4 regions of the Ruegeria sp. G5 genome follow, and region 3 is predicted to be linked to each of the others. Evidence: riboswitches for the same ligand, from Rfam matches in the RefSeq annotation. Region 3 holds a riboswitch; each other region holds the start of a gene.
What was found. Region 3 has a riboswitch for cobalamin ahead of ACR0BD_RS07035 (DUF1636 family protein). Riboswitches for the same ligand answer to the same signal wherever they lie in the genome.
Positions count from the first base shown of each region.

Region 1 (2,196 bases), on a different contig from region 3:
CGATCGCAACCGGCGAAGATCGAGATGTTTCCCGTCGCCGCTCGGTGGCATCCGCCGGAAACCGGGCAATCCACTGCGGCACCGCCGCGCGCGATCACTTCGGACCCAAGACGTTTGACCTCTGCTTCGTCGGTCGTCGACATCTCCATCCAGATTTTCCCGGGGCCGACTTCGGGCAACATCTCTTGCATAACGGCATCTGAGGCGGCAGGAGACGGCAAACAGGTGATTACTGCGTCGCAATCCCGCATCAGCTGCGCAGGGCTTTCGGCTGGCTTGGCACCTTTTGCGACGAACGCCTCGACAAGCGCTGAATTCAGGTCATGAACGGTCAAGTCGATTCCATTGCGCAGCAACGATCCCGACAGCTTGCCCCCCACATTCCCCAGTCCGATAAATCCAACCTTCATTCGCTGCGCCTCCGTCATCGCATTTCATAGGCATGCCAGCACGAGAAACCGACCAGATCATGCCGCCCAGCGACGCCGACAGGTCGCTTTTCATCCCACTCACCAACAGATCAGCGTAACGCGCTTGACAAGCGACCTGCCGGTGCCGCATGTCCCATCCGTTGGTGTCTGCATCGGCAGATGAAAAGGGAATGCGTCAGCGGTTATCCGTCAAACGCAGCCGCCCCCGCGACCGTGACCGGAGAGGGTGCCCAAAGCCACTGGCCGAATGGCCGGGAAGGCGGGACACCTGCCAGAGCCAGGCCTCTGACATCCGCAAGCCGGGAGACCTGCCAACAGCCGAAGTTGAAACCGGACGGGGTGTTCCGGTGTCGGGTCCATGTCGCAACGCGTGGCCCGCATGAGACCCCGTCCCCCGCAAAAGGATCTGGGGGGATGAGAGACATGACCGAGACCACACCGGTTGAGCTGCTGGTCTGCACAACGTGCCGGCGCGGCCTGCCTGTCGAGGATGACGCGCAACGTCCCGGCGCTTTGCTTCACAAAGCACTAGAACAAGCCGAACTGCCCGAGGGCGTAACCCTGAAAGCCGTTGAATGCCTGTCGAATTGCGATCAGGGCTGTTCGATCGTTTTGCGCGGCGGTCCGGACCGCTGGACATTCGTCTACGAGAATCTGAACGAAACCGATCATGTCGACGTGATCGTTGAAGGCGCAAGCAAGTATCTGGCGACCGAGGATGGCTTGGTCAAATGGCGCGAACGCCCCGAACACTTCCGCAAGAACTGCGCCTCACGCATTCCCCCGATTGGAGCCCTGAAATGAGCAATCTCGAAAAACTCCCCGTCACCGTGATCACCGGCTTTCTGGGCTCGGGCAAAACCACGCTTGTGCGCCATTTGATGCAGAACCCACAGGGCAAGCGCCTGGCCGTCGTGGTCAATGAATTCGGCGATGTCGGCGTGGATGGCGATATCCTGAAGTCCTGCGCCATTCCGGACTGCCCTGCAGAAAACATCATGGAGCTGGCAAATGGTTGCATCTGCTGCACCGTGGCCGACGACTTTATCCCGACAATCGAAGCGCTGATGGCGCTGGAGCCGCGCCCGGATCATATCCTGATCGAAACATCTGGTCTGGCGTTGCCCAAGCCATTGCTGAAGGCGTTCGACTGGCCGGATATCCGTTCGAAAATCACCGTGGACGGTGTCATCGCCCTAGCCGATGCCGAGGCCGTAGCCGCCGGTCGCTTTGCCCCGAATGTCGAAGCGGTAGATGCCCAGCGGATGGCGGACGACTCGATTGATCACGAAACGCCGCTGTCCGAGGTGTTCGAGGATCAGATCTCTTGCGCCGACATCATCCTGCTGACCAAACCCGATCTGGCCGGTCCGGAAGGGATCGCAAAAGCCAAAGAGGTCATCGCCGCAGAAGCCCCCCGCCGCTTGCCGGTTGTTGAAGTGGCCGAAGGGGCTGTGGACGTGCGCGTTGTTCTGGGCCTCGAAGCCGCAGCCGAAGATGACATGGACGCGCGTCCCAGCCATCACGACGGCCACGATGACCATGAACATGATGATTTCGAAAGCATAATCGTCGACTTGCCGGAACAGACGGACCCGCTGGATCTGGTCGCAAAGATAGAACGTCTGGCCAATGAGCTGAACATCCTGCGCGTCAAGGGCTATGCCGCCGTTCAGGGCAAACCGATGCGCCTGCTGGTACAGGCGGTTGGCGCCCGCGTCCGCCATCAATACGACCGCCCATGGGAACCCGGCGAAGAACGCCG
Region 1 covers NZ_JBQFOK010000002.1:349,956-352,151, reverse strand. Annotated here, with positions in the region: gene ACR0BD_RS04815 (NAD(P)-dependent oxidoreductase) at 1-428, opposite strand, end outside; cobalamin riboswitch at 556-761, shown strand; gene ACR0BD_RS04810 (DUF1636 family protein) at 855-1,235, shown strand; gene cobW (cobalamin biosynthesis protein CobW) at 1,232-2,196, shown strand, end outside.
Region 1: linked by a shared signal. The riboswitch ahead of ACR0BD_RS04810 (DUF1636 family protein) and the one ahead of ACR0BD_RS07035 (DUF1636 family protein) in region 3 are both predicted to bind cobalamin.

Region 2 (2,196 bases), on a different contig from region 3:
GACGTTTCAAGGCGCGAAGGCTATTCGGGCCGCAGATTTGATCCTGATCCCGCGAAAAGGTGAAAACAAGGCCGATCTGGCAGGGCTTCGGGAAGAGATCATCGCGCAGGTGACCGAAACGCCGCCAACGATCGCTTATTTCGACATTCCCAAGCGCCGGTCGGATGATGGATACCTGCGGGGCGTTGACGAATGGCACGATGCCATTGCGTTGCGTTGGCAAGACGCGATTGCGGCCCACCCTCAGGCGCGCCACGTTGCATTGCTGATTTGGGGGGACCCCTCGCTCTACGACAGTTCCTTGCGAATCGCGTCTCGGCTGCAACCGAAGCCGTCGACACGTGTGATCCCCGGAATCACGGCGCTTCAGGCGCTTACCGCGGCCCATGCGATCCCGATCAATGATCTGGGTGCGCCGTATGTTGTTACAACCGGGCGACGCATCCGCGAAGAGGGTTGGCCCGACGTCACCGCGAAGGTCGCCGTCATGCTGGACGGAGAATGCTCGTTCCAAAGCCTTGAGATGGCAGAGTTTGACATCTGGTGGGGCGCTTACGTCGGGATGAAGGAAGAAATCCTGATCAAAGGACAATTGTCCGAAGTTGCACAACAGATCCTGGAAACCCGAGCCCGCGCCCGAAGCCAGCATGGCTGGATCATGGACATCTATCTTCTAAAAAAGCGCGTGAACTGACCAAAAATGTCGCAAATGGCGATTGCGCCAGCGCACCTCTAAGGGCTAAATGAACGGGTCTGGTCCTGCCGGAGATGCTGGTAGGCTAAGAGGGAATGTGGTGCGATCACGCCAATGGTCAACTCCACAGCCGCCCCCGCGACTGTAAGCGGAGAGCCCCTGTTCAACCAGCCACTCCTGATTTTTCAGGGGGAAGGCGAACAGAGGCACCGACCCGCGAGCCAGGAGACCTGCCGGGCAACGTATTGAAACACCGGCCGTCGGGTGCGGCGGCAAAGGAGAACTAGAATGGCGACTCAAACAGCAACCGCATCGGCCTCACGCGCTGGCATTCTGCCCGTTATGTTCGCAGTGGTTTTGGGCCTGGGTATTATCACGCTGACCGGTCACGTTCAGGCAGCCGCCCTGCATGACGCTGCTCATGACGTGCGTCACGCGACCGGCTTCCCCTGCCACTAACACCATGTTTAGCCGCATTTTGACCAGCGCGTTGTTCGCTGGTGCTGCAGCAGGGCTGATTGCCGCCTTGCTGCAGTTGGTTTTTGTGCAACCTGTTTTACTGCACGCCGAACTCTATGAGTCGGGCGAATTGGTGCATTTTGGCGCTGACCCGGTTTCAGCCCATCCCGAGTTGCCCGGTATGTTTTCGGAACTGTTCCGCGACGCGCTGAGTGTCATTTTCACAATGCTTACCTACACAGGGTATGCGCTGTTGATGGTCGCGCTTATGTCGGTTGCAGAAGGCAACGGTCACAAGATTGACGGACGCACAGGTGTTCTGTGGGGTTTGGCCGGTTTCATCGCCTTCCACCTGGCCCCTGGCTTTTCTCTGGCACCCGAAGTTCCCGGCGTAGCTGCAGCGGACGTGTACGCGCGTCAGGTTTGGTGGTTTGCCACTGTCGCAACCGCAGTTGTGGCATTGTGGCTGATCGCGTTCGGCAGCAACCTTGTAAGCTACCTGATCGCGGCTGCCCTTTTCGTTGCCCCTCACCTTATTGGTGCTCCGGAACCCGATGTCTTCACAGGCCCGGTACCGACCGAGATTGGCGCTTTGTTCGCCGCGCGTGCCTTTGGCATCGGTCTGGTGGCCTGGGTGCTGGTTGGCGCATTCGCGGGCTATTTCTGGCAACACGAAGGTCAACGCGCAGAAGTAACGGCCTGATTTAATTCAGCTTTGACACGCCGGGTCCTGCCCGGCGTGTCTATGTTTGCATGCAAGGAACACGAAATGGCACGCTCACTTGCCCTTTTCGCAATCGGCCTGGTCTTTGGCAGCGGCGCGGGATTTGTTGTCGCCGCCGCAAACGGGGTCACCTTTGATGGCCACGACCACGGCGATCCTGCCCACCACGGGGCTTCGCATTCCGAAGCAGCGGCCCACGATCATTCGGCCGCCATCAACCTGCCCGCCGGCGAAGACGCACCCGGCTTGGAAATCGCGTTGACGCAAGATCCGTTGGCCGGTTGGAACCTGCAAGTCGTACCGCGGAACTTCCGGTTTT
Region 2 covers NZ_JBQFOK010000002.1:335,987-338,182, reverse strand. Annotated here, with positions in the region: gene cobF (precorrin-6A synthase (deacetylating)) at 1-694, shown strand, start outside; cobalamin riboswitch at 739-946, shown strand; gene ACR0BD_RS04740 (CbtB domain-containing protein) at 983-1,153, shown strand; gene ACR0BD_RS04735 (CbtA family protein) at 1,158-1,856, shown strand; gene ACR0BD_RS04730 (hypothetical protein) at 1,923-2,196, shown strand, end outside.
Region 2: linked by a shared signal. The riboswitch ahead of ACR0BD_RS04740 (CbtB domain-containing protein) and the one ahead of ACR0BD_RS07035 (DUF1636 family protein) in region 3 are both predicted to bind cobalamin.

Region 3 (2,196 bases):
TTTGTGCCAGCGCACGCGCAATATGCGCCCGTTGGCGTTCACCACCGGACAAAACGGCCATACGCTTGTTCGCCAACGCGGTCAGACCAGTACGATCGAGAATGCGGTCTAAATCCCGTGCGTGCTGATCGACAGAGCGGTCTGCCTGGATCGGTATCTGGCCCAAAGCAACATAGTCTTTAAGGAACAAGCGGCCGTCGGGCAGCTCTTGCTGACTGACAACTGCGATCATCCTTGCCCGTTCGACCGCCGACAATGCGCGAAGACTACGCCCTTTGATTTCTATATCGCCGTGAACCAGCGTCTCTGCGCCACATAGCAGGTTCAAAAGTGTGGTTTTGCCCGCGCCATTCGGCCCCGCAATTGCAAGGATAGAGCCTTCCTCAAGGTCGAATGAAACATCCTGCAGCAACGCCTCACCGGATTGGGCAAAATAGCTTACGTCACTGGCCTGCAAAAAGGTTTTCTGGCTCATTTCTCTGGCCTCACAACCAAGGCAGGTATGCGCGCCAGCGTCTTTTCGTATAGGGCGGCAGGTCGATCTGAGGCGTTTGTCCAACCGTCGACGCTTTTATCATATTGGCGCGCAAATTCGGCCAGAGCATCGAGGTCTTGCGCCGTTTCAATTCCTCCAAAGAGGTAATGTGCTTTTCCGTTTCCCTGAAACCCAACCGTGGTTGGGGATGCACATCCGGCCATGCAATCGACGGTTCGGATGACAAAACTACTGGGAAGTTCCGGGCGCAAAGCCGCTGCAATTGCGTCGGCGTTCACGGTCCCGCGACAGGTTGAGCATACCAAAAGAACGTGATCTGCCGCGTTAGACATGGCACGGCCTGCTGAACGCCCGTGAGCCGGGTGATTTGGAAACGATGCCAGCCGGCGTATGCAGCGCCATGATGCCTCCTTCCAGGACACCCCGCCCCGGGTTGGTTACACTTCAGATGGCAGGTCTCCTGACTTACGGATCAACGCTATGCCACCCTTCCCGGCCCAAGTGGGCCAGTGGGAAATTGGCGTCGCTCACCGCTTACAGTTGCGGGGGCAGTTACGGATTTGGCTCGAGTTCACGCGCCTCACCGTATTCCCTTTTCATCCCTGGGGCTCAGCCTTTGGGAACCATCTGTCGCGTCATTGCCCGAGATCGTATTTCTGGTCAATACGAAAACAGACGTAATCGAATTGTCGCAATTTCATGGGAATTAGTTATGGCGCTTGACCTGACTGACCCGAAGCCTACAACGGCGACGACCTCTCAATTCCAGATCAGCGTTCCTTGCAACAGACCCGCTGCCAACAGCAAAGCTGACAGATCATGAAGATATTGGAAAATCGGACCTTTTCACAACTGAACGTCGGAGATCAGGCACAGTTGACGCGGTTGTGCACAGTAGACGACCTATATGCCTTTGCGTCAGCATCGGGCGATCACAACCCGCTGCACCTTGCTGCCTATGACGGGGATGGGGATGGGCGACCAGAAGCGATCGCCCCTGCGCTTTGGCCAGCAGCGCTTATCGCCGCTGTTTTGGGTAATATTTTGCCGGGTGCGGGTACACAGACCCGTCGCGTGGACTTAACGTTTCACGCACCAGTGGTGGCCGGTGATGAGCTGACTGCCTTTGTCACAGTCGCTGAAAAGCGCGACGACGGCGATTTGGTATGCACAACAGAAGTACACCGAGTGGGCGATAATATTCAGGTGCTAAGCGGTTCTGTTCAGGTCACGCCGCCGACCCAACACATGGAATTCGACTCGGTCGAAGTGCCGGGTCTTGTGGTACAGCGGCATCGCCATTTTGATGCTCTGCTTGAAAAAGCCCGACCGCTGGAGCCGATGCCAACTGCCGTGGTGGCACCCGAGGATCCAAATTCGCTTGGGGGCGCGCTGCTTGCCTATTCCAACGGGATCATTTTACCCATTCTAGTGGGCGATCCAGACAGAATTGCCAAGGCTGCCGCAGAGTTGGATGCCGACTTGGACGGGATCGAAATCGTCGAGGCAACTACCCACAGGTTGGCAGCACACCGTGCGGTTGATCTTGTTTTCGAGGGGCGCGCGCAGACCTTGATGAAGGGATATCTTCACACGGATGAACTGCTGCACGCCGTCTTGCGCCGTGAAAAAGGGCTGCGCACGGGGCGTCGCTTGTCGCATGTTTTCGTTATGGACGTTCCCGGCATGTCGCGCCCGAT
Region 3 covers NZ_JBQFOK010000003.1:228,859-231,054, reverse strand. Annotated here, with positions in the region: gene ACR0BD_RS07040 (ABC transporter ATP-binding protein) at 1-475, opposite strand, end outside; gene ACR0BD_RS07035 (DUF1636 family protein) at 472-828, opposite strand; cobalamin riboswitch at 930-1,139, opposite strand; gene ACR0BD_RS07030 (bifunctional enoyl-CoA hydratase/phosphate acetyltransferase) at 1,316-2,196, shown strand, end outside.

Region 4 (2,196 bases), on a different contig from region 3:
TTGCGCATTGCGCGCCTATATCGGCTGTCGAGAGGTTGGCGCGGGCGAGCGCCTCGCCAACCTGGTCAGGTCCGGAAGGAAGCAGCCACAACGAGCCCCGCTTGGGTCGATGTCCAACCTCTCACTTAATTCCTTACAAGTCGTTTGTTGTGGACTGCGCTGCAATAAGCCGCGGCCAGACGGCTGCATTTCGACGCGCAAAAGCGCCGATATGCCCTACTTTCTCCAAATCGAACTCCCGCGGCGTCAAAAGATGCCGACGCGCGGTCGGACCGTATAGGTCGGCAAGTCGCCAAACGGCCTTGGGTGGGACAGTCTGGTCATCTGCAAAGCTGAACAGATCGACCGGCTTTTGCCATTCGACCCAGCGCGCCTTTGGTAACGAAGTGCCTATATCAGGCAAATAGCTACGAGGATCCGTACACCATTTGCGCCATTGCCAGTAGACCGGCGCAGGAAGGTCAGTTCCAAAACCCAATGCTTTGCCGGGCAGGTAGCCAAGGGCCTTTACAGTCAATGGCGCATGACCGTACCAGAACAGCGATGCCAACGCCCGATATGGCCAAGGATGATCGTTAACCGTCACAAGTCCCGAGCAGACACAAATCATACGGTCAATAAATTCGATATCGGGTTGAACAGGGCCCAGCATCCCGCCCAGGGAATGACCGATGCTCCAGTGTTTGGCTCGCGGATATCTTTTACGCATTTCCGCTCGGGCGGCTGGCATATCTGTCAGGGCCCAATCAGCCATCGTCACCTTAGCGTTGCGCATGCGGCCCGTCATTGAATGGCCAAACGCGCGGTAATCATAGGTCAGACAGGCAATCCCCTGCTCTTCAGCCAGCCAACGCGCAAAATGCTGGTAATAATCACGCGGCACACCAGTCGCACCATGTATGACTACTGCGATCTACGGGTCGGCAACTGGCAGGTACAAACGCGCAGACAAATGCGCATCGCCGATCGGGATGCGAAAATCTTCGGTCATTACCGGTGGCTTGACGTCTAACATGGTGCTGCGTTGGCTATTCTAAACTGCTTAGTTCACCTAAATCGCCACGTTCTATCCTTCGGAGTCAAGACCCACTCTGCTTGACCAAACGTCCACTTGTTTTGGCCACAGTTCGCTTGACTCGGGGGCCATGCACCCGCTAGCGATTGGGTGATGGTTCTTGCCCCGATGCCGGGGCCGGATGAAAAGGGAACACGGTGCGGTTCACCCGGCGATGCCGGATCAGACCAAATCCGAGACTGCCCCCGCAACTGTAAGCGGTGAGCGATGCTGAAACACCACTGGCCAGACGGCTGGGAAGGTCAGCAAAGCAACGACCCGCAAGTCAGGAGACCTGCCATCGCACGAAAACCGAAACTCGGGCGGGGTGTCCGGGCAGGTCTGCAGCATGGCTGAGCTACCTGATCCACACCCTTCGTCCCGCGCGCGGAGGGCGCAATATGATCTGGAAGACCAAAACACACGAATACACCGCAACTGTGTGCCAAAAAACCGGCAAACCTTGCCCTGCTCTGGCACGCATGGCGCGCGCGTTAGCAGAAGCAACGGCAAGCGCTAAACCAGTTACAACAGATGCATTCGAAATCGAAGGCAGCAGCGACCTGTCCCATTGCGCTGCCGGATGCACGGCCCGTTTTCGGGCGCATCCCGCGCAAATCCGGGTGTTCTGCGATACAGACCCGGATGTTTCTACGGACCAACTTGACGGCTACGCAGACATGATGTTCGGAACAGTGTTCACAACCAGACCCGCAGGATTTTTGGTGAACCCGCCATGCGCCATGCTGGAGGTTTCAGCACTTGCGCCTCGGGCTGCATCCAACGAACACCGCGCCGGCGCTTGAATCAACGAGGCGTTTGGGCTGGTTTGCTGGCCCATTTCAACTGTGCATCCGTTTCCGCGGCACAGGGGCGAACCGCTCGCAGTCGCGCCAACGCCTGATCTGGTCGCTCTCCGTGTTCAACCATCAGGCGCATGGCGATCATCCCAGACCGGCCGCATCCGCCCTTACAGTGAACAAGGATGCGTCCTGCGTTTTTCAAGGCTGTGGCAACCTCTGAACACACGTCCCGCCATAGGGCCTCAGTCGCAGGTGATGGTGCGCCGAAATCAACAATGGGCAGGTGTACCCATTTGATTTTGCCAAGCGCCAAATCTGAACCCAGCGAACCGGCACCGC
Region 4 covers NZ_JBQFOK010000007.1:167,382-169,577, reverse strand. Annotated here, with positions in the region: RNA gene ffs (signal recognition particle sRNA small type) at 29-127, shown strand; gene ACR0BD_RS13765 (alpha/beta hydrolase family protein) at 134-901, opposite strand; cobalamin riboswitch at 1,153-1,371, shown strand; gene ACR0BD_RS13760 (hypothetical protein) at 1,456-1,860, shown strand; gene ACR0BD_RS13755 (protein-tyrosine phosphatase family protein) at 1,862-2,196, opposite strand, start outside.
Region 4: linked by a shared signal. The riboswitch ahead of ACR0BD_RS13760 (hypothetical protein) and the one ahead of ACR0BD_RS07035 (DUF1636 family protein) in region 3 are both predicted to bind cobalamin.